2 regions of the Eubacterium sp. AF34-35BH genome follow, and region 1 is predicted to be linked to the other one. Evidence: riboswitches for the same ligand, from Rfam matches in the RefSeq annotation. Region 1 holds a riboswitch; the other holds the start of a gene.
What was found. A riboswitch is a leader RNA that binds a small molecule or an ion and turns the genes downstream of it on or off. The one in region 1 is predicted to bind FMN.
Positions count from the first base shown of each region.

Region 1 (14,041 bases):
CATAAACTAATTTAATAAAAAAGCATTATTACCTACAACATATAGGACTTATGTTACTATATGTTGTAGGTCTTTTTTTATCTCTAAAAAAAGCCTGTTTTATAAAACTAAAGTCACCACATTTGTCAAGGATATATGTGAAAAATGCACAATTTCATAACTTCCACACAAAACATCTGTTCTTTTATAATTCGACAAAGATTTACATAAAATCTGTGTGAAAAAAGTTAATAATGTTAATAAGTCGGTTAATAACCCATAAAATCTAAAAAAAATCTATGTTAATACATGTTAATAACTAGAAAATGGTAAAATTATGTTAAATGTAATCGAATGTACGAAAAAACGCAAAAATTGTATAAAATGCACAAAAAGATAGTTAAAAATATAACTAATGAAAAATGTGTGATTTTCGTTGTTAAAAGTAGGTGGTTTATGGTATAATCTAGTTACTAGATAACGAAAGGAAGTGGTACCATGAAAATTAAAATTTTCGGAAAAAATATTGAGGTGACAGAGGGCATCAAAGGCGCTGTAGAAGAGAAGCTTGGTAAGCTTGACAAATACTTCGCAGAAGAGACAAAAGCAGATGTTACTCTTAGTGTTAACCGAAACGACCAAAAAGTGGAGGTAACAATTCCAGTAAAGGGCGGCATTATTAGAGCAGAAGAAGTTAGTGAGGATATGTATGCTTCTATTGACATGGTAGAGGAGACAATAGAACGTCAGTTAGTTAAATATAAGAATAAGTTAGTTGACAAGAAAAAATCATATCGCGACAATTTCACAAATGATTACATTGAAGCTGATTATGAAGATGAGGACGAAGATGTAGTTAAGATTGTAAGAACAAAGAGCTTTGGCATTAAACCTATGGATGCTGAAGAAGCTTGTATTCAGATGGAATTATTAGGACATAACTTTTTTGTATTCCTTAATGCAGAAACAGATGAAGTGAACGTGGTTTATAAGAGAAAGGGCGGTACATTCGGATTAATCGAACCAAACTTCGACTAGAATATTGCGGGATATTTAAGTAAGCATAATCGCTGTTGACATATTAGTGTATGTTAACAGCGATTCCTTTGTTTTTAACGGAAAGTTTACAAAATTTACAATAAAATAAAATCTAATATGTTGAATTAATAACGGTAAAATGTTAATATATTCGATAGTGTGTGAAATACTTTGGCAATGGGAATTGATTGAAAACAGCAATTGATACCACGTTGCAGATCAGAATAAATTTAAAGAGGAGATTACAATGGGTGTAATTAACAAAATTATTGGCACGCATAGTGAGCGTGAATTAAAAAGACATAAGCATACATTAGACAAGGTTTTAGCTCTTAAACCTGAAATGGAAAAATTAACAGATGATGAAATGAGAGCAAAAACAGAAGAATTCAAGAAAAGATATGCAGAGGGGGAAACATTAGACGATTTACTTCCTGAAGCTTTCGCTTTAGTAAGAGAAGCAACAAGAAGAACTCTTGGAACAGAACATTATCCTTGTCAGATAATGGGTGGTATTATTCTTCACCAGGGACGTATAGCAGAAATGAAAACAGGTGAAGGTAAGACACAGACATGTTTACTTCCGGCATATTTAAATGCATTAACAGGAAAGGGAGTTCATATCGTAACAGTTAATGAATACCTTGCTACTCGAGATGCTGAATGGATGGGACAGGTTCATAGATTTTTAGGACTTACAGTTGGTTGTGTCCTTTCAGACATGGAACATGAAGACAAGAAAGCAGCTTATGACTGCGACATAACATATATTACAAATAACGAACTTGGATTTGATTACCTTAGAGATAACATGGTTGTATACAAGGAACAGTTAGTTCAGCGTGGATTAGCTTACTGTATTATCGATGAGGTTGACTCTGTTCTTATTGATGAAGCAAGAACACCACTTATCATTTCAGGTCAGAGTGGTAAGTCTACAAAGCTTTATGAAATGTGCGATATTTTAGCAAGACAGATGGAAAGAGGAACGGCAAGTCCTGAATTGAGCAAGATGGATGCCCTTATGGGTGTTGATATCGAAGAAGATGGTGATTTCTTAGTAAATGAAAAGGATAAGATTATTAACCTTACAGCACAGGGTATTGCAAAGGTTGAAAAATTCTTCCACATAGATAACTATGCAGATGCTGAAAACTTAGAATTACAGCATAATGTTATTTTAGCTTTAAGAGCACATAACTTAATGAATAGAGATCAGGATTACGTTGTAAAAGACGACGAAGTATTAATCGTTGATGAATTTACAGGTCGTATAATGCCTGGTCGTAGATATTCTGATGGACTACATCAGGCTATTGAAGCAAAAGAACATGTAAAAGTTAACAGAGAAAGTAAGACACTTGCTACAATTACATTCCAGAACTTCTTTAACAAGTATGAAAAGAAGGCTGGTATGACAGGTACAGCCCTTACTGAAGAAAAAGAATTTAGAGATATTTATAGCATGGACGTTGTTGAAATACCAACAAACAGACCAATTGCCCGTATTGACCACGAAGATGCAGTATTTAAGACAAAGCGTGGTAAATTAAAAGCAGTAGCTGATGATATCGAACAGTCACATGCAAAAGGACAGCCTGTTTTGGTTGGTACAATTAACATTGATGCTTCAGAAGAGATTAGTGATATCTTAAAGAAACGTGGTATACCACATCAGGTATTGAATGCTAAATATCATGAAAAAGAAGCAGAAATTGTAGCACAGGCAGGACAACATGGAGCAGTAACTATCGCTACTAACATGGCTGGTCGTGGTACTGATATTAAACTTGATGATGCAGCAAGAGAAGCAGGCGGACTTAAGATTATTGGTACAGAGCGTCATGAATCACGACGTATCGATAATCAGTTAAGAGGTCGTTCAGGTCGTCAGGGAGATGTTGGTGAATCTAAGTTCTACATCTCACTTGAAGATGACATTATGAGACTTTTTGCTTCAGAAAAATTAATGTCAGTATTTAATGCATTAGGGGTACCTGAAGACGAAGAGTTACATCACAAGGCGCTCACAAGTACAATTGAAAGAGCCCAGAAGAAGATTGAAGGAAATAACTTTGGTATAAGAAAGAACCTTATGGAATACGATAAGGTTAATAATGACCAGAGAGAAATCATATACGCTGAAAGAGCAAGAGTTCTTAACGGTGAAAACATGAGAGATGCAATAATCAAGATGATTAACGAAATTATTGAATCTCAGGTTGATATGTTTGCAGGCGATGATCAGTCACCAAAAGATTGGGATATTGCAGGTTTAGTTCAGTCATTATTTGAAATTATTCCATTTAAGTTAAAGAGCAAACCGGAAGAACTTGCAAAATATACAAAGTCTGAATTCAAACAGAAATTAAAGGAAGAAGCTTTGAAATTATATGAAGCAAAAGAAGCAGAATTCCCAGAACCTGAACATATTAGAGAACTTGAAAGAATTGTCCTTCTTAAAGTAATCGACCAGAAATGGATGGATCACTTAGATGATATGGAACAGTTGAAACAGGGGATTGGTCTTATGGCTTACGGTCAGAAAGATCCGGCTGTTGAATACAAGATTCAAGGTTTCGAAATGTTTGGCTATATGATTGAAAATATTAAGATTGATACTGTAAAGACTTTATATCATATTCAGGTTGAGCAGAACGTTGAACGTGAAGAGGTAGCAGAAGTTACAGGAACAAACAAAGATGACTCAGATGGAGTTAAGAAGCCAAAGCAGAGAGTTGAAGCTAAGGTTTATCCAAATGATCCATGTCCTTGTGGAAGTGGAAAGAAATATAAGAACTGTTGTGGACGTAAAGCATAAGTTCATATAATAAAAATTGCGAGAAGGCGGGGATTACCCGCCTTTTCTTGAAATTATAAAACAACAAGTGAGGGAATATTGTGGTTGAATTTGAACAATACAAATATGAGTGGAATCAGTACAAAGATAAAGTAAAAGAACTTGCAGCTTCTTTTGATATTGAAACAAAAGAAAACAGAATACGCGAAATTGAAGAAGCAATGGAACAACAGGAGTTTTGGGATGATGTTGAAAAATCGCAGAAGCTGATGAAGGAATTGAAAAATCTTAAATCTCAAATAGACACAATTTCAAAAATCCAAAGCGATTATGAAGATATTGGAATTTTGATAGATATGGGCAATGAAGAGGAAGGTGCGTCTATCGTTGAAGATGTAAAAGAACAGTTAAATGAATTTATAGAAAATTTTGAAAAAACAAAAATAGACACTCTTTTATCAGGAGAATATGACAAATGTAACGCAATTCTTAAATTAAATGCAGGAGCCGGTGGAACAGAATCCTGCGATTGGGCAAGTATGCTTTATAGAATGTTTACAAGATGGGCAGAGTCAAAAGGTTATAAGACTGAAGTTTTAGATTTTTTAGATGGTGACGAAGCAGGAATAAAGTCAATAACTTTTCAGGTTAATGGAGAAAATGCCTATGGTTATTTGAAATCTGAAAAAGGTGTTCACAGGCTTGTTAGAATATCACCGTTTAACGCAGCAGGCAAAAGACAGACTTCATTTGTATCTTTAGATGTAATGCCGGATATTGAGGAAGATTTAGATGTGGAAATTAATGATGACGATATAAGAATTGATACATATAGATCAAGTGGCGCAGGTGGACAGCATATTAACAAAACATCATCTGCTGTTAGAATCACTCATTTGCCAACAGGAATAGTTGTTCAATGCCAGAATGAAAGGTCACAGCTTCAGAACAAAGACAAGGCAATGAAAATGTTAAAGGCAAAATTATACATGCTAAAAAAACAGGAAGAGGAAGAAAAGCGCTCAGGAATCAGAGGTGAAGTAAAAGAGATTGGTTGGGGCAACCAAATAAGGTCTTATGTAATGCAACCGTATACTATGGTAAAAGACCATAGAACTAACGTTGAAGTTACTGACGTTAACAAGGTTTTAGATGGCTACATTGATCCTTTTATTAATGGATATTTGAAATGGATTAATACAGGTAATGAGGAAAGTTAACATCACAAACCACTTTAACACTTTACCGAACTACCACAATATTGCATAAAAATCCATGCGATTTATTAAAAAAATTAATAAATATGTAATAATTTGTTATGAAAACAAAGTAAACAGCTTAAAATTAGTTGATAAAAATATTTAACCATGCTAAAATTTACGAAGAATTTGCACCCTAAAGGGCTAGAACACAATTAAGGAGGAAATATGATAAAGGTAGCAATCTTAGGATACGGAACAGTAGGTTCAGGTGTATTCGAAATTATAAATGAAAATAAAGAGCTTATTACTGCAAATGCAGGTGAAGAAATTGACGTAAAATATGTATTAGATTTAAGAGAATTTCCTGGAGATTCATGTGAAAGCGTTTTAGTACATGATTACAATATTATTTTAAACGATCCTGAAGTAGAAGTAGTAATTGAAGTAATGGGTGGGTTAAAACCAGCTTATGATTTTGTAAAGTCAGCATTATTAGCAAAGAAGAGTGTATGTACATCTAACAAAGAGTTAGTTGCAAAATATGGTGCTGAGCTTATTAAGATTGCTCAGTCAAATAATAGAAACTTCTTATTTGAAGCTGCTGTAGGTGGCGGAATTCCTATTATCCGTCCAATGAACATGCATATTACAGCGGATAAGATTTGTGAAATTACAGGAATATTAAACGGAACAACAAACTATATTCTTACAAAGATGGATAAAGAAGGTGCTGATTTTGACAGCACTTTAAAGAAAGCACAGGAATTAGGTTATGCAGAACGTAATCCTGAAGCAGATATTGAAGGCTATGATGCGGTTAGAAAGATTGCAATTTTAGCTTCATTAGCAAATGGAAAGACAGTTAATTTTGAAGAAATCTACACAGAAGGTATATCAAAAATTACTGCTGAGGACTTTAAGTATGCAAAGAAAATGGGCCGTTCAATTAAGTTATTAGGAAAGTGCAAGAACGAAGATACAGGTATTGTATGTTCAGTAGCACCAAGACTTTTAGCACCTGACCATCCATTATACAACGTTAGTGGTGTAACTAACGGTATTTTAGTACGTGGAAACATGGTAGGTGACCTTGTATTTATCGGCAGTGGTGCAGGCAAACTCCCTACAGCAAGTGCGGTAGTATCTGATGTAGTTGATAGCGTTAGACATTTGAATGTTTCTACAACTGTAATGTGGAAAGAAGAAAAGCTTGAAGTTGAAGATTTTTCAAAATCAAAGAAGAAGTTCTTTGTTAGAACAACAAAGTCAAAAGAAGAAGTTGAGGCTGTATTTGGAAATGTAGAATACATTGCTGCAGGAATTTCAGGAGAAATCGGTTTTGCTACAGAAAAATTAAGCGAACAGGATTTTGATGCAAAAGCTGAAAAATTAGGAAATGTAATCTCTAGAATTAGAATTGAAGGATAATAAAAGATAAATTAGGAGGCAGGTTATGAAAGAAACAAAGGTTGTAAAGTTTGGTGGTAGTTCGCTAGCTGATGCAAACCAGTTTAGAAAAGTTGCAGATATTATTTTAGCAGATCCAACAAGACGTTTTGTTGTTGCATCAGCACCGGGTAAACGTTTTGTAGAAGATATTAAAGTTACAGATATGCTTTATAACTGTTATGAATTAGCTTCAGAAGGTGAAGAATTTGAAGAACAGTTTAATCTTATTAAGGAAAGATATAATGGAATTATTGAAGGCTTAGGCATTCAGGATTTTTCGTTGGACGAAGATTTTGACATTATAAAGGGCGCATTCTCTCATATGGCAGGTAGAGATTATGCAGCCAGTCGTGGTGAATTCTTAAACAGTAAAGTATTAGCCAAATTTTTAGGTTTTGATTTTATTGATGCTGCAAAATATATTTTCTTCAATGAAAGAGGAGAATTTGATTGGGATAAAACATCAGAAAAGTTAGCTCCAAAGCTTGCAAAATCTGAATATGCAGTGATTCCGGGATTTTACGGTTCTATGCCTAACGGAACTATCAAGACATTTTCAAGAGGTGGTTCAGACGTAACAGGTTCAATTGTTGCCAGAGCAGTAGACGCAATGATTTATGAAAACTGGACAGACGTTAGTGGATTTTTAATTTGCGATCCAAGAATTGTAAATAATCCAAGTCCAATTAACACAATCACATACGCAGAACTTAGAGAATTAGCATACATGGGAGCTACTGTTTTACACGAAGATGCTATCTTCCCTGTTAGAGCAGCAGGTATCCCTGTAAATATCAAAAACACAAACTGCCCACAGGATAGAGGAACTATGATTGTTTCAGAAACTGCTGAGCCATGTGAACATATTATTACAGGTATTGCCGGCAAGAAGGGTATGTCAGTAATTAATATTGAAAAGGACAAAATGAATAGCGAAGTAGGCTTTGGTAGAAATGTACTTCGTGCATTGGAAAAGAGCAATGTAAGTTTTGAACATATGCCATCAGGTGTAGACACAATGAGTGTTGTTATTCAGACAGATGCATTAGCAGGAAAGGAAACAGCTATTCTTGACGAAATCCGTTCAAGAGTACATCCTGACCAGTTATTTATTGAAAGTAACCTTGCCCTTATTGCAGTAGTAGGTCGTGGAATGAAGAGTGCCAGAGGTACAGCTGCAATCTTATTCACAGCTTTAGCAGAGGCAAGAGTTAATATTAAAATGATTGACCAGGGATCTTCAGAACTTAACATCATTATCGGTGTAGCAGAAGAAGATTTTGAAGTTGCATTACGTGCAATTTACAATGCATTCATTAAAGTAAAAAAATAAATAAGTAAAAAAGTAATTTTTATTAACGTTAGTATTATGTGAAGAATAAGTTATTAACAAACTTGACAACATAATAACAAAGTATTAACATTAACATGAAAATTAAATAAAGTTCTTCGGGGTAAGGTGCAATTCCTAACCGGCTGTGATTGCTTAAGCATAAGTCAGCGAGCCTATTGGCATGATATGGTGAGAATCCATAACCGACAGTAAAGTCTGGATGAGAGAAGATAGAATATAATTACTGTTACATGCAGTAGTAAAAACAGCAACCGGAGAAATTTTGGTTGCTGTTTTTTTGGCTCTTTGTCAAGCTTGGGGGTAATCACTCACGTAAAGTTGTGTGTGATTTCTTATTAAATAAAAAACGTTACGCTAGGGATTACCACCCCAGCGAAAAGAAAAAAGTTACTAAAGTAACCTGCGCTTGGTGTGTAAAATTTCGCAAGGGACATTCTTTGTTACATTAATGTTATAAATTGGAGGTAATATAAATGAAAAAAACATTTACAACAAAAAACATAGTTTTAATAGCGATGTTTTCAGCATTGGCTTTAGTTTTACACTTATTTGATTTTTCGATTCCTGTAATTGCGCCGGAATTCTATAAATTAGATTTAAGTGAAATTCCTGTACTAATTGGTTCATTTATAATGGGACCATTGGCAGGCGTGTTTATTGAAGCAATAAAAATATTATTAAAATTATTAGTAAAAGGAACATCAACAGCCTACGTTGGAGATTTGGCAAACTTCATAATTGGTTGTGCATTTGTTGTTCCTGCAAGTTTAATATACAAGTATAAGAAAACAAAAATGGGCGCGTTCATTGGAATGGCAGTAGGTACACTTGTAATGGCAGTTGCTGGAATTGCCATTAACTATTGGGTTTTAATTCCTTTTTATGTAAAAGCTTTCGGCATGCCATTAGATGCAATTATTGGAATGGGAGCAAAAATCAACGGAGCTATTTCTAACAAATTTACATTCGTCCTTATTTGTGTAGGACCGTTTAATATTTTAAAAGCTGTAATCGACAGTTTAATCACAGCCGTTGTCTACAAAAGAATCAGTTCATTTATAAAAGAGATTGGTTCAAAAAAATAAAAATATTGACTTTAAAAAAATAAGTATATGGCTAAATCAAAACACAATCGTCAAATTAAAACATAGAAAAATTTGAAAAACACAGAAATATTGTTTATACTAATCAGTATGGCATATTTCTGTGCTTTTTAATGCAATAGAAATTTCAAAGAATAATATGTCACAAAAAGCATTACGCTAGGATGTACCCTAGTATGAAAACAAAGTTAACCTAAATATATTGGAGGATAGATGATATACGAAACAAATTCCGAAAAGGAAACTTTTGAATTAGGAAAAAATCTGGGTGAGCAAGCAAAGGCTGGTCAGATTTTTTGCCTAAATGGAGATTTAGGAGTTGGAAAAACTGTGTTTACTCAGGGATTTGCAAAGGGACTTGGCATTGAAGAAAACGTCAACAGTCCAACATTTACAATTATACAGGTATACGAGGAGGGGAGAATTCCTTTATATCATTTTGACGTATATAGAATTGGTGATCCTGAAGAAATGTATGAAATCGGATACGAGGAATACTTTTTCGGAGAAGGCGTATGCCTCATAGAATGGTCAAAATTAATAGATGAATTAATACCCGAGGAAGCAATAAATATTGAAATAGATAAAAATCTTGAAAAAGGATTAGACTATAGAAAGATTACAGTGGAGGGACTATGAGAATATTAGCAATAGACAGCTCTGCAATGGTAGCAACAGTTGCCGTAACAACAGATGGAGTTTTAAATGCAGAATATACAATTAATCACAAAAAAACACATTCTCAAACATTGCTACCAATGATAGATGAAATGTGTAAAACAATTGAACTTGATATGAAAACAGTAGATGCTATAGCAATATCAGGAGGTCCCGGTTCTTACACAGGACTTAGAATAGGTAGTGCCACAGCAAAAGGCTTCGGCTTGGCGCTTGGTATTCCAATCATAAATATTCCAACAATGGACGCTTTGGCGTACAATATGTTTTCGTCACAGTATATTGTTTGTCCAATTATGGATGCGAGACGAGGACAGGTTTATACAGGAATTTATCAATTTGAAGGCACAGAAATGCAAACAATAAAAGAACAGTGCATTATGATGCTTGAGGACTTAATTGAAGAATTAGATAAAACAGGTAAAGCTGTGATTTTCCTTGGCGATGGTGTTGAAAAAGGAAAAGAAATTATTGACGCCCAAATGAAGTCAGAGCATTACTATGCACCTGCATCTATGAATGGACAGAAAGCTTCAAGTGTGGCAGCCCTTGGTGAAATCTATTATGCTCAGGGAAAAATTGAAAAAGCGGCAGACCATAAACCTGAATATTTAAGATTATCTCAGGCAGAGAGAGAACTTAAAGAAAAATTAGCCAAAGAAAAAGCGCAGGCAGAAAAATAAATCTGTGTGAAAAGAAATAAAACAAAAAATTAATTAAAATACAACAGAGATTAATAATGAAAAAAGATAAAAATTTTAATTAAAATTAAGCAGAACAAAATTTCGTAGTGAAAATACAAAAAGTAAGAATTAGGCTGAAGTATAAAATATAATATAAAGAGTAGGACTAAAATATGGAACAGGAAAAAATAACAATTAGAAAAATGAACATAGAGGATATTCCTGCTGTTTTTGAAATTGAACAAAGCATATTTTCTATTCCCTGGTCTGAAAAATCATTTAAAGATTCTCTGGAAAGTGAAAATACCAATTTTGTAGTAGCTTTGTGCAATGATGAAATTGTAGGCTACATTGGTATGTATGTATTTGGAGAAGAGGCTGATATATCAAATGTTGCAGTCTCTCTTAAACACAGAAGAAAGCATATTGCCCAGAATATGCTTGACTATATCTTTGATTGGTCACAAAATAAAAAAATAAAAAATCTCACTTTAGAAGTAAGAGAAACTAATGTGCCCGCAATAAAACTATATGAAAAGAATGGTTTTAAGGAGGCCGGCATTAGAAAAGATTATTACGAAAAACCAAAAGAAAATGCAGTTATAATGTGGAAACAAAATCTATAAAATACATTACTTTCCACTATTATTTTACGTGTGAAACCTATAAAATAAAAAATATTTATTTTAGGAGGAAGTTATGAGAAGATACGAAGATGAAAAATTAGTGGAAGTGACTTGCAATAAATGTGGGAAGAAATTAATCGTAGAAAATGAAATTATAAAAGAAGGCAATTTTACTGTAGAATATAAATGGAACTATTTTTCAAACAAAGATGGAAGAGAACATTTTTTTGATTTGTGCGAAGAATGTTACGACAAAATAACGGGAGAATTTTTAATCCCTGTAGACGACAGGGAATATAAAGAATTGTTATAGAAATTCTGATTTCAGATAGCAACAAAGAATATAAAGCGTTATTGTGAAAATTCTAATTTCTGAGAATGACAGGAAAAATAAAGAACTTATTTGGAATTCCTGTAGGTAGTAAAAATAAAAAGTAACTGTAGAATTGCAGAAAAGAAAGAGGAAGAGAATGTTAGACGTATGTTTGTTAGGTACAGGAGGAATGATGCCAATTCCCAGAAGATGGCTGACATCTTTAATGTGCAGATATAATGGAAGTAACATATTAATTGATTGTGGGGAGGGTACACAGGTTGCAGTGAAACAGAAGGGATGGACCTTTAAACCAATTGATGTAATATGCATAACACACTATCATGCTGATCACATAAGTGGACTTCCGGGCCTGTTGCTTACTATGGGAAATGCTGAAAGAAAAGAGCCACTTACAATGATTGGACCAAAAGGTTTGGAAAGAGTTGTAAGGGCACTTAGAACAATTGCACCTGAACTTCCTTTTGATATAAAGTTTATTGAATTATCAGAAGATTTGGAGACAATTCAGTTTGAAGAATACAGAATAAAAGCTTTTAAGGTAAAACATAGCATAACATGTTACGGATATTCAATTGAAGTGGACAGAAGCGGAAAGTTTGATGCCACAAAAGCAAAAGAACTGGATATACCAATAAAAAAATGGAGTCTTTTACAAAAAGGTGAAACAGTTGAGGCAGACGGCCGGGTTTTCACACCTGATATGGTAATGGGACCCCCACGAAAAGGTTTAAAAGTAACATATGCAACTGACACAAGACCTGTTGCAAACATTGCTAAAGCTGCAAAAGATGCAGATTTATTTGTGTGCGAAGGAATGTATGGAGAACCTGATAAAGAAGAAAAAGCGAAAGAACACAAACATATGACTTTTGTGGAAGCTGCAAACATCGCAAAAGAAGCCAATCCAAAAGAAATGTGGCTGACACACTACAGCCCATCTCTTGTAAAACCATGGCTTTATTTAGATACGGTTACAGACATTTTCCCAAATGCAAAGACAGGAAAAGATGGGATGTCTGTTGATTTAATGTTTGAAGATTAGAAAAGTAGAGGTATTGTTTTGAAAGATATAAAAATATTAGCAATTGAAAGTTCGTGTGACGAAACAGCAGCAGCAGTTGTTGTTAATGGAAGAGAAGCGCTATCTAACGTCATATCTTCACAAATAGATTTACATACATTATATGGAGGCGTAGTACCTGAAATAGCTTCAAGAAAACATATTGAAAACATTAACTATGTTATCGAGAAGGCTTTATCAGATGCTAAAACAACATTAGATGAAATTGATGCAATAGGAGTTACATACGGACCAGGGTTAGTAGGCGCACTTTTAGTGGGAGTAGCGGAAGCGAAAGCTATATGTTTTGCTAAAGATATTCCTTTAGTTGGAGTACATCATATTGAAGGACATATTTGCGCCAATTATGTGGAAAACAAAGAGTTAGAACCACCATTTGTATGCCTTGTTGTATCGGGTGGACATACTCACCTTGTTGTGGTAGAAGATTATGGCAAGTATAAGATTCTTGGAAAAACAAGAGACGATGCCGCAGGAGAAGCCTTTGACAAAGTGGCAAGAGCAATAGGCTTAGGATATCCAGGTGGTCCTAAAATAGATAAAATTTCAAAGGATGGAAATCCACATGCATACGAATTTCCTAGGGCAAAAATAACTGACAGTGTATATGACTTTAGTTTCAGCGGTTTGAAATCTGCTGTACTAAATCAGCTTAACTTGTCAAAAATGAAAGGCGAAGAAATTAATCCTGCAGACGTGGCTGCATCATTCCAAAATTGCGTGGTGGATACCTTGGTAACACGTGCAATGCATGCACTTGAAGAAACAGGCATGAAAAAGTTTGCAATAGCAGGTGGGGTGGCTTCAAATACAGCCATTAGAAAAGCCTTTAAGGAAGAATGTGAAAAACGTAATGTAGAATTTTATCATCCATCACCTATTTTATGTACAGACAATGCTGTTATGATTGGCTCTGCAGCATATTATGAATATATTAATGGAGTTCGTTCCGGTTGGGACTTAAATGCAATACCAAATTTAAAATTAGGAGAAAGATAATGAAAATATCAGCTATTGTACTTGCAGCAGGAAGTGGCAGTAGAATGCAAAGCAGTAAAAAGAAACAGTTTATGGAAATAAAAGGGAAGCCTCTTGTATGGTATTCCCTTTTTGCGTTTGAAAAATATGGAGTAGATGAAATCATACTTGTAACAGGTTCGGAAGATATAGACTTTTGCAAAAAAGAAATAGTAGAAAAATATAATTTTACAAAAGTAAAAGACATTGTAGCCGGCGGAAAAGAAAGATACGAATCAGTGTATAACGGTTTAAAACATATATCAGGAGACATTGTACTTATTCACGATGGCGCCAGACCTGTATTAACAAATGAAATAATAGAAAGAGGCATTAATGGCGCAATAAAAGATAATGCCTGTGTTGTTGGTGTACCTGTTAAAGATACAATAAAAATAGTAAATGAAAATAATGAAGTGGTAGACACACCAAACAGAAACACGTTGTGGATAACTCAAACTCCGCAATGTTTTAAGACAACTATGATAAAGGAAGCCTATCAAAAAATGATGGCATTAAATGCTGAAAATATTACTGATGATGCAATGGTAATGGAACAGTTTGGACATGCAAAAGTAAAATTCATAGAGGGAGATTATAAAAATATAAAAGTAACAACTCCCGAAGACATATCTGTAGTAGAAAGTTTCTTACAAGATTAAGAAAACGAAAACACTATAGCAATCTATTTGGC
Region 1 is NZ_QUDZ01000012.1:562-14,602, reverse strand. It holds gene DWZ69_RS11135 (C40 family peptidase) at 1-10, shown strand, start outside; gene raiA (ribosome-associated translation inhibitor RaiA) at 478-1,017, shown strand; gene secA (preprotein translocase subunit SecA) at 1,265-3,838, shown strand; gene prfB (peptide chain release factor 2) at 3,919-5,037, shown strand; gene DWZ69_RS11115 (homoserine dehydrogenase) at 5,245-6,447, shown strand; gene DWZ69_RS11110 (aspartate kinase) at 6,473-7,801, shown strand; FMN riboswitch at 7,910-8,037, shown strand; gene DWZ69_RS11105 (ECF transporter S component) at 8,296-8,907, shown strand; gene tsaE (tRNA (adenosine(37)-N6)-threonylcarbamoyltransferase complex ATPase subunit type 1 TsaE) at 9,139-9,564, shown strand; gene tsaB (tRNA (adenosine(37)-N6)-threonylcarbamoyltransferase complex dimerization subunit type 1 TsaB) at 9,561-10,286, shown strand; gene rimI (ribosomal protein S18-alanine N-acetyltransferase) at 10,460-10,912, shown strand; gene DWZ69_RS11085 (hypothetical protein) at 10,986-11,225, shown strand; gene DWZ69_RS11080 (ribonuclease Z) at 11,383-12,291, shown strand; gene tsaD (tRNA (adenosine(37)-N6)-threonylcarbamoyltransferase complex transferase subunit TsaD) at 12,310-13,329, shown strand; gene ispD (2-C-methyl-D-erythritol 4-phosphate cytidylyltransferase) at 13,326-14,009, shown strand.

Region 2 (18,176 bases), on a different contig from region 1:
ACTTCAATAGGTACTTATGCATTTGCCGGTTGCGGAGTTGTAGATATAACGGTTCCTAAGAAAGTTAAAGTGATAGCAGAACATGCATTTGCAGGAAGTTACATAAAGAATATCGACTTAAATAATGTAAACAAAATAAAAGACTATGCATTTTCAGAATGTAATTATCTAACAAAAATCAATTTAAAAAATGTTAAAGATGTTGGAAAAGAGGCTTTTGCAAACTGTGGCAAACTTAAGACAGTTAAAGGTCCTAAAGTAAAAAACATTGGAAAAAATGCTTTCTACACAGCCAAAGTAAAGAAAATTTATTTGCCCAATTCAGTGAAAATGGCTGAAAGAGCATTGAATACTGTTACAAAAATAAGCTACACTAAATCTTTTAAAAAGATAAAGCCTTATATGTTATATCCATTTACTTGGAATGATGTTGACACAGCTAAAGGTTATCAGGTAAAAATAACTATTAGTAGTAAAAAGAATAAAAAAATCAAAAAGACTTTTGTGGAGAAAACTAAAAAAAGTTACATTCCAAGTTATGGTAAACTTGACAGAAAAATGGGCAAGTTTGTAAGCAAAAATAAAATTGCACCTAAAGACGTAAAAAGCATATTCCAATATAGAGCGTATAGAAAAAAAGGTGGCAAGACATTGTACACAAAATGGAGCAATGTTGTGAAATTATAAAGATAGCTTATAAAGAGAGTGTATTAATAACTAATAATATAAATTTTAAATTTATATTGATAATTAGAAGCTCTGGAAATGTATTTCCAGAGCTTTGTTATATAATAAGAAATTCCTTCAAAATTTCTTATTATATAAAAAACGTTCCACTATGGATGCCCACTCGCGCGAAAGGAAAAATGTTGCTAAAGCAACACGCACTCGGTGCGTAGAATGTCGTAAGCGACATCCTTTCTTGTAGAAATTTGAAATTTGGTGTTATTAGCTGGTGTTTCTAAGAATTTATTGAACATAGACTATTGTGTGTTATAATTAAAGATAATTGTCAAAATTTAGGAGGGAAGAGTGAAAAATGGAAATAAAAAAAATGAGAAAATCAAATATAGAGTTGTTGAGAATTGTTTTGATTATAATGGTAATAGCACATCATTATGTGGTAAATTCCGGTATAAAAGCGTTCTTTACACCAGCTAAAATGTCAGCAAAAATGATAGGGATAGAAATATTCGGATGTGGTGGAAAGATTGCTATTGATGGCTTTATAATCATAACAGGTTTTTTTATGTGTAAACAATCAGTCACATTATTAAAGTGGTGTAATTTGGTTGTGAAATATGCTTTTTACTTTCTGGTAATTAATGGGGCTTTTCTGATTGCAGGATATTATCCTTTAGGAAAATATAATCTGTTGTATGGATTTGTTCCTTTTATAAAAAACTATGGAACAGGATATGATAGTTTTGTAGCTTTATATTTGGCATTATTTTTGTTGATTCCTTTTATTAATAAGCTTATAAATGCTATGAATAAAAAGGAAATGATTATATTACTATCTATTTTAATAGCATTATATTCTATTTTTAGCACGTTCTTTTTTCAGATAGACAGTGAGGGATATTTATTTGTTAGAGACAATTTTGAAGGATTGGGATGGTACATTACAGTATATTTAATTGGGGCTTTTATAAGAAAATATGGTAATAAAAAATGGGATAATTTTAGAGTGGGATTAGTAGGCACAATTATTTCTGCTGTAGTAATATGTATTAGCATCTATGTGTTTAATTACACAATGAAAATTGATATATATCATTTTGTCATTGGAGCTAATAAATTTATGGCTATTACAATGGCAATTATGTTATTTATCTTATTTAAGAACATAAATATTAAAAATAGCAAAATAATTAATACATTGTCAAAAACAACATTCGGTATTTTATTGATACATGCTAACAGTGACACGATGAGATACTTTTTATGGAATGATATTATCAAGTGTCCGGAAAAGTATTTGGAAGGTGGAGCAATGTTAATAGTGAGTGCAATCACAAGTGTTATTTTGATTTTTATTGTATGTGCGTGCATAGACATTATATGTGAAAAATTTTTGAATAAGGTAGTAATTAGCAAATTAAGGAATATAAAAATATTAAACAAGGAATTGTATTAAAAAATAAAGTTGACATTTAGATATATGTAGAGTATAGTCTTAAATGAAAATTGAATAAATCTTCAGGGCAGGGTGCGATTCCCTACCGGTGGTAAAGCCCACGAGCCGGAAGGCATGATTCGGTGAAACTCCGAAGCCGACAGTAAAGTCTGGATGAAAGAAGATATGGAATAAATTTAAAATTTATATTGATAGTTATATGCTCTGGAAAGATATTTCCAGAGTTTTTTTTGAATAATAATATGTTTGGCAGATATGTTCAAAATTAGTAATTATCATATAGCAAATTTAAAATGAAATAATGTTAATAATTACTTCAATAATTTACTTAAATGTTAATCAGTATTAACAAGAATTAATTAAGTAACTTAGATTATTCGAAAGCCCTGAGCATATGCTCAGGGCTTTTCGATTATAAAAAATCAGGAGGTGAAAAATGAATTCTGAATATTATATGAGAATGGCACTGGATTTAGCAAAAAAAGGAATGGGTTATACATCGCCGAATCCAATGGTAGGTGCCGTTATTGTGAAAAATGGAAAAGTTATTGGCAAAGGCTACCACCACAAGTATGGTGACTTGCATGCGGAAAGAGATGCTCTTGCAAACGCCACTGATGATGTGACCGGAGCTACCATGTATGTTACATTGGAGCCTTGTTGTCACAAAGGAAAACAGCCACCATGTGTTGATGCAATTATTCAGGCTGGTATAAAGAAAGTTTGTGTAGGTTCAGATGATCCTAATCCATTAGTAGCAGGCAAAGGAATTAAGATTTTACAGGATAATGGAATAGAAGTTGAACCCCATATTTTAAAAGAAGAATGTGACAGTTTAAATAAAGTTTTTTTCCACTATATTCAAACAAAAACACCGTATGTAATTTTAAAATATGCAATGACTATTGATGGGAAAATTGCTACTTACACAGGAGAGTCTAAGTGGATTACAGGGGAAAAAGCCAGAGAGCATGTACATAATAATAGACATAGATACAGTGGAATTATGGTAGGGGTTAAAACAGTGTTGGAAGATAATCCAATGCTTACCTGCAGAATCCCTGAAGGTGTAAATCCAACAAGAATTATATGTGATACTAATTTAAGAACACCTATTGAATCGAATATTGTACAGTCAGCAAAAGATATTCAAACAATAATTGCAACGGGAAATGTTGAAGAAGAAAAGGTGAAAATTTATGAAGAGCTAGGATGCAAAATTCTTCAGCTACCTGATGAAAATGGCAAAGTAAGTTTGGAAAGCCTGATGAAAAAAATAGGGGAGATGAATATTGACAGTGTCATTGTTGAAGGTGGTGGAACTCTTAACTGGTCAATGGTATCCAAGGGACTTGTTAATAAAACAGAAATTTACATTGCACCTAAAATTTTTGGCGGGAAAGATGCCAAGACACCGGTTGAAGGACAGGGATTTAAGTTGCCAGCCGAAAGCTTAAAACTTGAAAAAAGTAAGGTCAGCATTCTTGGTGAAGATATTTTAATTGAAAGTTACATAAAGGAGTGAGGCTAATGTTTACAGGAATTATAGAGGAAATGGGGACTGTTAAAACCATAAGAAAATCTGCCAACTCAGCAATATTAACTATTAGTGCTACAAAAGTTTTAGAAGAAACAAAAATTGGTGACAGCATTGCAGTAAATGGAATTTGCTTAACAGTAACTGAAATAGAAAGTCAGTTTTTCAAAGCTGATGTAATGCATGAAACTTTGAGACGTTCATCTTTAAATAATCTGAAAACCGGCAGTAGGGTAAATTTAGAAAGAGCAATGGCTGCTAATGGACGATTTGGTGGTCACATAGTTTCAGGTCATGTGGATGGTGTAGGCACAATCGCAAAAATAGAAAAAGACGATAATGCAATTTGGTACACCATTAAGACAGCCCCTACAATACTTAAATATATCGTAGAAAAAGGTTCCATAACAATAGACGGAATCAGCCTTACTGTTGCAAAAGTGAGTAATGAGAATTTCGCAATCTCAGCAATTCCACATACAGTTCAGGTAACGATTTTAAAAGATAAAAAAGTTGGTGATGTTGTTAATTTGGAAAATGACATTATTGGAAAATATGTGGAACGGTTGATTAGCTTTGGCGGAGGTGTGGTTGAGTGTCATAATCAATCATTAAAAAATAATGAGTCATCAGACAATAAGCAAACAAAAAGCCATTCAGGAATAACTATGGAGTTTTTAAGTAAGCATGGTTTTTGATAGAAAGAGAGGTAGAAAATGTATCAGTTTAATACAGTAGAAGAAGCTTTAGAAGAATTAAAAAATGGAAAAATTATTTTAGTAACAGATGATCCTGACAGAGAAAATGAAGGAGATTTTATATGTGCAGCAGAGTTTGCCACAACTAAAAATATTAATTTTATGGCAACTTATGGAAAGGGACTTATTTGTATGCCAATGTCAAAGGAGTATGTGGAAAAACTTAGAATTCCTCAAATGGTTACAAATAATACAGATAATCATGAAACAGCTTTTACAGTTTCAATTGATGGGGTAGATACAACAACAGGAATTTCAGCAGCAGAACGTTCAATTACAGCTATGAAGTGTGTTGACGAAAATGCAAAACCGGAAGATTTCAGAAGACCGGGACATATGTTTCCACTTTTGGCAAAAGATAATGGCGTGTTAGAAAGAAACGGCCACACAGAAGCCACAGTGGATTTGTGCAGATTGGCAGGTCTAAAGGAATGTGGACTTTGCTGTGAAATTATGCGTGAAGACGGCACAATGATGAGAACTAAAGAATTAGTTCAGTTGGCTAAGGATATGAATATCAAAATGATTAGCATTAAAGATTTACAGCACTACAGAAAAGTACACGAAAAATTAGTGGATAGAGTGACAGTTACAAAAATGCCAACAAAATATGGTGAGTTTACAGCATATGGATATGTAAATAAATTAAACGGTGAACACCATATTGCGTTAGTAAAAGGTGATATTGGAGATGGTAAAGACGTTCTTTGCAGAGTTCATTCAGAATGTCTTACAGGTGATACTTTTGGTTCCCTTAGATGTGACTGTGGACAGCAGTTTGCTGCCGCAATGACTCAAATTGAAAAAGAAGGCAGAGGAATTTTACTTTATATGCGACAGGAAGGTAGAGGCATTGGCTTGATAAATAAATTAAAAGCATACGAGCTTCAGGAAAAAGGCATGGATACTTTGGAAGCAAATTTAGCATTAGGATTCAAAGGAGACGAGCGAGAATACTATATCGGCGCTCAGATACTAAGAGATTTAGGCGTAAAAGGTTTGAAACTTTTAACAAATAATCCTGACAAAGTATACCAGTTAGAAGAATTTGGAATGGAAATATCTAAACGAGTTCCAATTCAAATGGACGCAACAGAATATGACTTATATTACTTAAAAACAAAACAATACAAAATGGGACATATTCTCCAGTACAAATAATAAAAGAGAAGATTAATAAATAATCAAAGACAAAAATAAATAAGTAAAAACAACAACTAAAAATATTCTCTGCACAGCTAAAGACTTTATAAGAAAGTGCTGTGGAGCCGTCGGTCCATAAAGGCAGCGTAGTCGGCTTTATAGGACCGCTACGAGCGGAACGCAGCGGGAGCGTGCTTTCGATAAAGTATTTAGCTGGGCAGAGAATAGGGGATAGTGTTGATATATTAAGATATGAAAGGTAGGAAAGAAAATGAATATTTTAGAAGGAAAAGTAGTAGCAGAAGGCATGAAAGTTGGAATTGTAGTGGCAAGGTTTAATGAGTTCATTACATCAAAATTGCTTAGTGGAGCAATTGACGGTTTGGTAAGACATGATGTAAACGAAGATGATGTAGACGTTGCATGGGTGCCAGGTGCTTTTGAAATTCCACTTGTTGCATCAAAAATGGCAAAAAGCAGAAAATATGATGCTGTAATTTGTTTAGGAGCTGTTATTAGAGGAAGCACAAGTCACTATGATTATGTTTGCAATGAAGTATCAAAAGGTATTGCAGCAGTTTCAATGGAAAATGATATACCTGTAATGTTTGGTGTAATTACTACAGAAAATATTGAACAGGCAATTGAACGTTCAGGAAGCAAGGCTGGAAACAAAGGATACGAGTGTGCACTTGGCGCTATTGAAATGGTAAATCTAATTAGAAAAATAAAATAATATTAATTTACAAATTTAAAAAATTGCATAAAATAATTACAACCTAAATGCAAAATAGTGAGATTTTCTGCTGAAAAAAACATCTGTTGGTGGTATACTAATCATAATAAAAAAGTATGATTTAAATTTTAACCAGGATTTAATTTTAAACAATAATGTTGCAAAAATATTGGATTTTATCGGATTCAAATTTAAATAGCAAAGGTAAATTTCGGAAGAAATGAAAGTACAAAGGGGTGAAATTTTATGCACAGGGACAATGAAAAAATCGATGCAGGGTTAAAAGAAAACTACAGAATCGAGGAAGCTATTGAGGCACTACAAAAAGAAAGTAGCTATGAAATGTTGGCACATACTCTTACGGTTATTCGTAGAACAATGACAAAGAAAGCACAGATGATTATAGCTGTGGAGCCACCAAGGGGAGATAATCAGATAAGATTACAGGTTGTGGAAACTCCTGATGGCAAGAAATGGTGGGCAGCGTTTACAAGTTTTGATGAGGAAATGAAAGGTGGAAATCAGGTAATGTCCACATTCCTTGCAGACATGGATCAATTGTTGAAATCATCTTTAAGTGCAAATGATATTGAAGGTGTAATTTTTAATCCATGGAACAAAACAATAATGCTAAATAAGAAATTAATTAATATTGTATTAGGAAACATTGTGTAAAACAGGACAGGTTGTTAATTCATAAATGGGAAGAATACAATAGATAAAAAACAAGCAGTCATAAATTACTAAAATGGTACGAATACTTAACCATTATTGTTAGTAGTTTATGAATGCTTGTTGTTTAAAAATATAATTACACTAGCAAACACGCATTTGACCTGTAAGTTAGTAAATTATATTCTTTATAATTTTTTATTCTATATTCATTTTCTTTTGGAAAAGAGTTTTAATAATTTGTGCTGTTTCATCAACGCCAAAGTCATCGGACTTAATACACAAATCATAGTTTTTAACATTACCCCAGTCTGTTTTAGTAAAATATTTACAGTGAACAGCACGTTCATGGTTTACTTTTTTAACTTTAGCCTTAGCAGCCTTTTCTGAAATGTTATCACGAGCTGAAACTCTGGCTATTTCAGCGGCAGTATCAGCACTGATGAATACATGGTATGCAGTAGGCAGTTCTTTTAACATGTAATTGGCAAGTCGACCAACAATAATGCATGGACCTTTCTGTGAAATCTCACGTATAAGTTCAGATTCTTTAATAAAAAGCTGATTTACTTTAGGTAGTTCTGTTTCTTCCAGTGGCTCGCCATACCAGGCAAAGAAATCATGGAGAACAGGATTTTTAAGAACCTGTTCATTTTTCTCTACAAATTCAGGTGAGTAACCACTTTTTTCAGCAACAAGTCGTATGAGTTCTGAGTCATAGTAATCAAAACCAAGCTGTTTTGCCAAAATCTTACCAATTTCTCTACCACCACTTCCAAATTCTCGTGAAATGGTAATTACATAATTTGAAGTAAATTCATCATCGGATACAGCGGCTTCGTCGGTTTTACCAAGTAATTTATCACGCTGTTTACCGAAAGCACGATTAACAACACCTACTAATGTACCAACTAAGATGGCAGCAATAATTGTACCTATACCAACACTGCCAAGGCTATGTAATGCACCAAGACATGTAACGGCTGATACTACAACCATTGTACAGTCGAAACCAATTTTTACTTTTGAAAATTCAATACGGGTAACAGAAGAAACAGCCTGCATACAGCCCTCTCCTGCAAGTGGAATCAAATCTGCCGGTAAATATAGAAAAATACCAAATGCCACAAATACAGTGCTTAAAAGTACCATAAAAATACGAATTGCTAAATTCTCAGGTGTTGGAAGAAAAGATACCATATAGTTACAAAAAGTTGTAAAGTATCCAAATACTACGCCAACAGGAACCTGTAATAACTGCACCGGTTTAAAATTTTTTCTAAGTAGTAAAATCTGAAGAATTACCAGTATGATGTGGAAAAGAATAGTTGCCTTTCCCATTTCGATACCCCATACACAGGTAATAGTGTAAGGAATAGAACTAACAGGTGATACACCAAGATTAGATTTTACGGAAAGTGCAATACCAATAGTCATTATAAAAAGTCCAATAAAATACATTGGTATTCTGATTTTTAAATGTTTCATTAATTCAAGCCTTCTTTCTTTTTAGTATTTGCCATATTTTCATATACGCGATAGAGCATATTATGTAACTGATTTGTTTCTGCTTCAGTAAAACCTTTTAATGCATCTGTTTCGATTTTTGCAAATTCAAGGTTTAGACGGTCAGCGTATTTTTTCCCGGTTTTTGTAAGGTATACATGAAGTGAGCGGCGATTATTGCCTGCTGTTTTTCTTTCAATATATCCCTTTTTTTCCATACCGTTTAAAATAGATGTTAAAGATGCCGGTTCAATGTGACAGAACATGGCAATATCTTTTTGAATAGCCCCATCATGGTGAAGCAAGTAGTCAAGTATTTTCGGTTGCCCGGGAGTTAGCCCGGTGTCTTTTACACTTGCAACCAAAGCTTTTTGTACCATTAGATGATCAGACATCAATAGGTAGTGAAGTGTTTCCTGCATAGTAACCTCCTTAATTAGAAATCTAATTGTTAGAAACCTAACTAAATATAAACGACAAGTTAAAATTTGTCAAATGAGAGAACTGGGAACAAGTGTGCATCCTATGAGATAGAGAAAAATGAGTACACATTCATAGTAGAACAGTTTTGTGCAACAGAATTATGGAAGAATGTTTATTCCATAAAAAATGTTTACAAATAAGATACACAAAAGGCATATCCATATATGTATAATAGGTATTAGACATGGTAAAGAAGTCAGTGTTATATTGAATATGGTGTGGGATTAGGTTTTGATAGAATCAATCAAAGAAGGAGTGATACATATGAGTAAAGTATTAGTAACATATTTTAGTGCAAGCGGAGTAACAGCAAAAACAGCTAATAAGTTAGCAAAAGAGGTAGATGGTGATGTATTTGAAATTGAGCCAAAGGAAAAATACACATCAGCAGATTTAAATTGGATGGATAAGAAAAGTCGTAGTTCTGTAGAAATGAATGATCCTGCAAGCAGGCCTGAAATTGCAAAGCAGGTTGAAAATATGGACATGTATGATACAGTATTAGTTGGATTCCCAATTTGGTGGTATGTTGAACCAAAGATTATTGATACATTTTTAGACAGCTATGATTTTTCAGGTAAGACAGTAATACCATTTGCTACATCAGGTGGAAGTGGAATCGAAAATGTAGAAAAGAACTTACAAAAAGAATACCCTAATATTAATTGGGGAAAAGGAAAGTTATTAAACGGAAGCGTTAAGGCTTGGTTTTAATTGCCAAGGTTAAAAATATTTATGCAATATGGTTAAACTATAAAAGGATGAAGAATTTATGATTTTTATTTGGATTGTGCTTCCAATTATTGCAATTGGAGTGGTAATATTTTACCTTTTTAGAAAAATTTACAGAGCAGTTGATTTCTGCAAAGGCGAAATGAAAAAGTCTAAAAAGAACATAGCAGCAATAGTTGGTACGGTATTAATTTTAACACCGGCAGTTGCATTGAAAGGAACTTGGTTTTTTGTTCTTTTACATTTGGCAGCATTCCTGCTTATCATAGATCTAATAATGTGGATTGGAAAAAAAGTGAGAAAGAATGATGACATGCCGAAGGCTGTGAGCTTTTTACATAGAACAGGCATAGTCGCAATAGCTCTTACAGTGGCAATTTTAACATACGGATATTTTAATATTTTTAATGTTATATCCACAAATTATACTGTTACTACAGAGAAGAATATTAGAAGTGAAGGCTATAAGCTGGCATTGATTTCAGACCTTCATTATGGAATAACTTTAAATAAGGAGCAGTTGGAAAAAGTTGTTGAGAGAATAAATAAAGAAAGTCCTGACATTGTTATTTTGGATGGTGACCTTGTTGATGAAAGTACCACGTTACCACAAATGAAAGAGGCATTTAAGACTTTAAGTGGTATACATAATAAATACGGAATTTATTATGTTTACGGAAATCATGACAAAAATAATTATACATCAAAACCATATTACACACCAAAAGCATTAGCAGAAGAGATAACAAAAGATGGAATCACAATTTTGGAAGACAATGTTGAAAAAATAAACAATGATTTAGTGCTTGTTGGAAGAGCTGACAGAGGCGATGGAAATTTCATTAGAAAGAACATAACTGCCTTGACTAAAGGGCTGGATAAAAATAAGCAATGGATTGTTTTAGACCATCAGCCATGTGAATATAGTGAAGTGAAGAAAGCCGGTGGCGATATTATTTTATCAGGTCATACACATGCAGGTCAGATTTTACCAATAGGCTTAATTTCGCCAATGTTACATATGAATGATTTGAATTATGGTTATGTGAAGGAAGGTAATTTAAACGAAATAGTCACATCAGGAATTGCAGGTTGGGGCTATCCAATAAGAACTGAAAAGCATTCGGAGTATGTGATTATAAATATAAAAAATAAATAAGGAACACATAATGGCAAAGAACATAGATTTAACAAAAGGTAATATTTCAAAAGGCTTGTGGGCATTTGCAATCCCATTGATGCTTGGAAATGTAATGCAACAGTTTTACAACTTAGCCGATACATGGGTAGTGGGAAGATTCATTGGCAACACCGCTTTAGCAGCAGTTGGCTCGTCATATACTTTAATGACGTTTCTTACATCCATTATTATAGGGTTATCTTTGGGAAGCAGCACTTTTATTTCAATGGCGTTTGGAAACAAAGATAATAGAACAATTAGAAACGGAATTGTTATATCTTCAGAAATTACCTGTGGTCTGACAATAATACTGATAATAATTTCATACACTTTTTTAGATAAAATTATAAAGGCTTTAAATGTGCCAGATAACACATTTGCTGATATGCGGACATATTTGTTTTATGTATTTATAGGATTTTTTGCAACGTATATTTACAACTATTGTTCCAACCTGTTAAGGGCAGTTGGCAATTCTGTAACACCTTTAATTTTTCTTGGCGTTTCAGTGGTGTTAAATATAATACTCGATTTATATTTTGTAATTGGACTTGGCATGGGAATAATGGGAGCAGCAGTTGCTACGGTAATTTCCCAGTATATTGCAGGGCTTGGAATATTGATATATTACATAATAAAATATCCGGAATACAGAGTCAGAAAAGAAGATTGCAGGTGGAGCAAAAGCAATTTTAAAAATATCCTGTCACTATCAGGTTACACCTGTATTCAGCAGTCAGTGATGAACCTTGGCATACTTATGGTTCAGGGAATAGTTAATGGATTTGGACAAAATGTAATGGCGGCATTTGCGGTGGCGGTGAAAATTGATACCATTGCCTATATGCCGGCACAGGATTTTGGAAATGCCTTTTCTGTTTTCGTAGCCCAAAATTATGGTGCCAATCAAAAGCAGCGAATTAAAGAAGGTGTAAAAAAAGCAGGTATTAGTGTAGTCCTATTTTGCCTGGGAATAAGTGCTTTGGTATTTATATTTGCAAGACCACTTATGTCAATATTTGTAAGCAGTAAGAGTGCAGCAGTTATAAGTACGGGAGTGACTTATTTAAGAATAGAAGGTGCCTTTTATGTAGGAATTGGAATTTTATTTATGCTTTACGGTTTTTATAGGGCTATAAATAAGCCATTAATGTCAGTAATTCTTACAATAATTTCTCTTGGAACACGAGTTGTTTTAGCATATTATTTATCAAAAATACCGGTTATAGGAGTAATTGGTATTTGGGTAGCCATACCAATTGGTTGGTTTTTATCGGATTTGACGGGCATATTAGGATACAAATTTATTAATAAAAGCACTGGGAAACCCTTATAAAATGGGCGTTCCGGTGCTTTTGCTTATGCCTATAACGCAAAGGATTATGAGGCAGATGGAAGTGGAAATAATGATTCAAGATGGTCATTAAATTTTGCAGATGATGCATGGCTTATAATTGACCTTGAGAAAACATACATGATTAACAAGGTTATAATTAATTGGGAAGCAGCATATGGAAAGGCGTATGACATTTTAGTGTCAGTTTACGGAAAATAGACTCACAGGCTGAAAGCACAAATTGGAAAGTTCACAAAAAATTCACAAAAAAATTAGCACTCACCTCTTGACAGTGCTAACAAAAAGGACTATAACATAATTGTACAAAGAAAAAGGTACAAAGATAAATACAAAAAGGCTAAAAGGTCTCAACGTGATGGCGCACAACAAATTAGTCGCTACGCTGTAGCGCATGACAAATTAAGTTTTAGTTATGTAATATGGAAGGAGAGATGACTTATGATGATGCCTAGTATTTTTGGAGAAAACTTATTTGATGACTTTATGGATGATTTTTCAAGAGGCTTTGAATTCCCAGAGTTCCCAGATGTTGACAAGAAATTGTATGGTAAACATGCTAAAAATTTAATGAAGACTGATGTTAAGGACACAGAGAATGGCTATGAAGTTTCTATGGATCTTCCAGGATTCAAAAAAGACGAAATAAAGATGAAACTTGAAAATGGTGTATTAACAATTAATGCAGCTAAAGGATTAGACAAGGACGAGAAAGATAAGAAGGGTAAATATGTAAGACGTGAACGTTATGCAGGTAGCCTAACAAGAAGTTTCTATGTTGGTGATCATGTAACTGTTCAGGATGTTCATCCTAAATATGAAAACGGAATTTTGTCTTTCACAGTTCCAAAAGAAAACAAACAGGTTGAAGAAAAAGAAAAATTTATAGAAATTGAAGGATAAATAAATTCTTCATATGGTTGTTTAGAGAATAAGCAATAAATGAAAAAACCTAGGACTACAATAATGTGTCCTAGGTTTTTTGTGCTCCGTATGTTTGTGGACAACATACAGGGCACAGTAGAGTGTATGAATTAAAAACTATTTATTTTCATTCCATAATTTTTCTGCAACAGGTTTCCAATGTTCAGAGTACTTATCACATTTAGAACATAAATGTTCCACAGTTTCAGGTGACTGTAAATCAGTTGAATGGGCACCTGAAGAATTTGTCAAAAATCATACAACTGTCTAAATATTTCCCAGCATAAAATTAAGCTAAAACGGTTCTGTTTATTGTTACGGTTTTCTACATATGTGTTATACTAGTAGCAAAAAAGTTTAGTGAATTATAGACAACAAAAATTTTATGAAAAGAGGCATTAAGTGAATATTTTATCATTAGAAAACATTACACATTCATACACAGAAAGAAATTTATTTGATGACGCAAGTTTTTATCTTCATGAAGGAGAAAAAGTTGGAATCATTGGCATAAATGGGACAGGAAAATCAACACTGCTAAAAATTATGGCAGGCTTAGAAGTACCTGACAGTGGAAATGTCATAAAGGCATCTAATTTGATGATACATTATCTGCCACAGAATCCACAGTTTAATGAAGATGACACAGTAATTGAAAGTGTGCAGAATATGGTACATCATCATGCAAACGAAGACGAGTTAGTTAAGGCGAAAGCCATGATGACAAGACTTGGCATAAATAATTTTGAACAAAAAACAGGTGAATTGTCCGGTGGTCAAAGAAAAAGACTTGCTTTAGTTTCTGTGCTTATTACACCTTGCGATATTTTAATTCTAGACGAGCCTACAAACCATTTAGACAGTGAAATGGCAGAATGGTTGGAGAATCAATTGCGTGCATTTAAAGGGGCGTTGGTTATGGTTACACATGACAGATATTTTTTAGATAGCGTTACTAACAGAATTATTGAGTTAGACAAAGGAAAAATTTACAGCTACAACGAAAAGTATTCGGGGTTTTTACAGCGTAAGGCAGAAAGAGAAGATAGCGAAAGAGCAAGTGAACGCAAAAGACAAAGTATTCTCCGTAAGGAAATTCAGTGGATGCAGCGTGGCGCAAGAGCAAGATCAACAAAACAAAAAGCTCATATACAGCGCTATGAAAACCTTAAGAATCAAAAAGGAATAGTTGAAGATGATAAAATTGAATTAAGCAGTATTAAGTCAAGAATGGGAAAAACTACAATTGAGCTTGATAAAATTTCAAAAACTTACGGTGATGATACAGTTTTAATTAAGGATTTCTCATACAATTTCTTAAAAGGTGACAGAGTTGGTTTCGTAGGAAAAAATGGTTGCGGTAAAACAACTTTAATGAAAATTATTGATGGTAGAATTAAACCTGACAGTGGAACTGTAACAATTGGACAGACTATCAAAATCGGCTACTATACACAGGAAATTGAGACAGACCAACAAGGTGGAATTGCTTACATGGATCCACAGGAAAAAGTTATTGATTACATAAAAAACACAGCGGAATTTGTTCGTACAGAGGATGGACTTGTATCGGCATCGACAATGCTTGAAAGATTTCTATTTCCATCATCTCAACAGTATAGCAAAATAGAAAAATTGTCCGGTGGAGAAAGACGAAGACTTAACCTTTTAAGGGTACTTATGGAGGCACCTAACGTACTTATTTTAGATGAACCTACAAATGATTTAGATATTGAAACAATGACAATATTAGAAGATTATTTGGATAGTTTTGATGGCATTGTAATTACAGTATCCCATGATAGATATTTTCTTGATAGAGTGGTGAGAAGAATTTTCGCATTTGAGGGAAATGGAGTAATTAGTCAGTATGAAGGTGGTTATACAGACTATATTAATAAGAAGAAAGCTGAAAAAGAGTTAGCTAATAGTAACCAAAGTCTGCCTGAACAAAAAAAATGGGGAAGTGGTAAAGAAAACAAGTTATCCGGTAATGAAAAAAAGGAATCTTATAAACATAAAAATAAAAAATTAAAATTTTCTTACAATGAGCAAAGAGAGTATGAAACAATAGAAGAGGATATTGCAAAACTGGAAGAAAAGTTGGAAAACCTTGATATGGAAATGAACAAAAATGCAACCAATTCTGTAAAATTAAGAGAATTACTGGAAGAAAAGGAAGCTGCGGAAATGCTGTTGATGGAAAAAATGGATCGTTGGGAATATTTGGAAGAGTTAGCAAAAAAAATTGAAAATCAGTAGTAAAGGAATATATGTTAAACGATGAATCGTGGAAAATTGCAAATTTGCAACAGCTTTTTATACGTGCTATAGTTAATTTATAAAGGAGAGAAAACTATGGAATCACATAAAACTTCAGCACAAATAATTATGTCCTTATGTAATGAAAAAGGAATTACAAGGCGCGAATTGGCAAGGCGATTAAATGTAACTCCATCTCAGATTAGTCGAATAGTTAATGAAGAGACTAAAACCATAAGCAGCGAAATTCTTATTGGATTAACAAAAGAATTTGGAGTGTCAGCAGATTATATTTTAGGCCTTACAGAAAAAAAAGAAAACGAAAACAAAGGAAATGTGCATATAGATTATAACCCACAAAATAAAGAGGTTGTACGCATACCGATGTTACTTATGAGCTCTTCATTTCAACTTGGAAAATGCTTAGAGTTTATAGAAAGTATTGAAGATGTTCCACAAAAAGAAATGGCATATGCAGAATATTACTACTTTAGTGGACAGCATGAAAAAGCCGTAAAATATTCAGAAATGTATTTAAATCATGAAGACATAATGTTAAAACTTTCTGCAAGTCTTATATACACTTTTGCAAATTTATCTTTAGATAGGATAAATTCTGCTAGAATAGGATTAAATCGGTTAAGAGAATATTTAGAGAAAGCAATGTCAATGGAAATTGATAAAAAGACCCGTGCATGCTGTGTGTTTGTAGCTTCAGCTGCTCATACATTGCTTCATTTACCTGTAGGAAATATTCCACCATTGTCAGAGTATCTTAATGAATTTACTAAAGGAATGCAGTTGTGGGGAGCTTATGTTTTAGCGCATAAGACATATCTTAACAAAGAATATGAAAGGTCACTTGGGATAGTACAGGCATGTATTATGACTTCAGATAAAATATATCCAATAGCTTTTATATATTTAAATTTAGTTGCGGCAATGGACTGCATGAATATGATGGAAAAAGAAAAAGCAAAAGAGTATTTTATGAAAGCATGGGAAATTTCAAAACCAGATGATTTAATAGAAGGCATAGGAGAGCATCATGGACTTTTGCAGGGACTTATAGAGACTTGTATGAAGAAAGAACATCCCGATGACTATGCAAGAATAATTGATATTACATATAAATTTAGTGCCGGCTGGAGAAGAATTCATAATCCTGATACAAATGAAGATGTTGCAGATAACTTAACAACCACAGAGTTTACTATAGCAATGCTTGCTAATAGAGGATGGACAAATAAGGAAATTGCTGAACATTTGGATATTACTACAAGAACTGTAAAACAACATTTAACATGTGTATTTAGTAAATTAAATATAACAAATAGAAAACAGCTTAAAGATTTCATGCTAAGATAGAAAACAGAATATTGTATAAATGTAGTAGAAAAAGTACTACTAATAGAATGGACATTTTTTAATGTTTTTCCATTTTTTATTTCAAATTAATTTTGAAATTATGGAATTAAACAGAGAAAAATGTCCATTTTTTTGAAAAAATGTACGATGCGGAAAATAGTTACTTAATTTATAATTTAATTAGAAAATTATACCTTAGTAAGAAACGTAAATTATAAATATATTGTAAAAGGGAAGGAGAAAGGATTATGTTAAAACACAAATTAGTGACAATGAGAAAAGGTAAAAAAATTCTAAGTACAGTTTTAGCGACGGCAATGATTATAACAAGTATTCCGGCAATGAATTTTTTTAAGGGTGCATTAAATGTAAATGCAGCAGTTACATATGCTCCCAAAAAAATTGGAGTATCTCTATTATGCAGTGATATGTTGTCTGGAAATTATGGTGATAATGTATATAAAGCTTTATTAAGAACCAATTCATTAGCAGAAGACTCCAAAAACGGTAGCGCTTTTAATAATGTAAATATGTTGGGACTTACATATCAAAATCGTCATGGTGATAAAGGAAAATCTTACAGAGCAAGTTTAAAAGACGAAAAATATTCAGGACTGTATGATTTAGCTAAGAAAGGACAAATTCAACAAAGCATTTCTGCAAATGTTAAAAACCATAATCATAGAAGTACCAAAAGACATTGGAACAAAATAAAACAATATTGCAAGGTTATTTTTGGATACCCTTTGGGAAGTAATAATGATTGGTTTAGCGGTAAACTATTTGAATCAAACAATAATTCAGACTATTCAACTATAGGTGGAAACGATTATTGGAATACAATGAATCCGGACAAAGGATATAAAAACCAGTTAGCGGTATATATGACTGCCAGAAAAGGCTGTGAGAATTGTAGTGGTGCATATGTAGAAAATGTATCTATAGCATTAAAGGATACAAAGGCACCAACTATTTCAAAAATAACAATTACATCAGCGCAGAACACAGATACAGCAACAAAATATTTTAAAGCAGGTCAGACAATCTATGCAAAGGTAAAATTTAGTGAATATGTAAGACTTGCAGATAATAATGACACTAGTAAACAATCAACGGGAATTAAATTAGGTTTGGCATTAGGCAAAAAAAATACAAAAGAAGTTACACAGATATATGCTGACTTAATAAGTTTGAAAAATGATGAAGCCATTTTTTCTTATAGGGTTCCTGCAACAATGAAAATTGATAATGAAAACTACAAAACAGACTTTTTTATATCAGGACTTGCAGATATTAATAATCAGAAAAGTTTTGTAGTTACATCTTCTGCTAATAAGAACAATAAGTTTGATAGAGTATTTTTGGATAATAAGGGGAATAC
Region 2 is NZ_QUDZ01000006.1:39,865-58,040, forward strand. It holds gene DWZ69_RS08020 (leucine-rich repeat domain-containing protein) at 1-687, shown strand, start outside; gene DWZ69_RS08030 (acyltransferase) at 1,040-2,140, shown strand; FMN riboswitch at 2,195-2,309, shown strand; partial or broken gene ribD (bifunctional diaminohydroxyphosphoribosylaminopyrimidine deaminase/5-amino-6-(5-phosphoribosylamino)uracil reductase RibD) at 2,577-3,708, shown strand; gene ribE (riboflavin synthase) at 3,671-4,375, shown strand; gene DWZ69_RS08045 (bifunctional 3,4-dihydroxy-2-butanone-4-phosphate synthase/GTP cyclohydrolase II) at 4,394-5,596, shown strand; gene ribE (6,7-dimethyl-8-ribityllumazine synthase) at 5,850-6,314, shown strand; gene DWZ69_RS08055 (SseB family protein) at 6,561-6,989, shown strand; gene DWZ69_RS08060 (cytidylate kinase family protein) at 7,185-8,474, opposite strand; gene DWZ69_RS08065 (MarR family transcriptional regulator) at 8,474-8,914, opposite strand; gene DWZ69_RS08070 (flavodoxin) at 9,240-9,689, shown strand; gene DWZ69_RS08075 (metallophosphoesterase) at 9,748-10,866, shown strand; gene DWZ69_RS08080 (MATE family efflux transporter) at 10,877-12,223, shown strand; gene DWZ69_RS08090 (Hsp20/alpha crystallin family protein) at 12,683-13,144, shown strand; gene DWZ69_RS08100 (ABC-F family ATP-binding cassette domain-containing protein) at 13,568-15,427, shown strand; gene DWZ69_RS12385 (helix-turn-helix domain-containing protein) at 15,524-16,795, shown strand; gene DWZ69_RS08110 (hypothetical protein) at 17,044-18,176, shown strand, end outside.
Region 2: linked by a shared signal. The riboswitch ahead of ribD (bifunctional diaminohydroxyphosphoribosylaminopyrimidine deaminase/5-amino-6-(5-phosphoribosylamino)uracil reductase RibD) and the one ahead of DWZ69_RS11105 (ECF transporter S component) in region 1 are both predicted to bind FMN.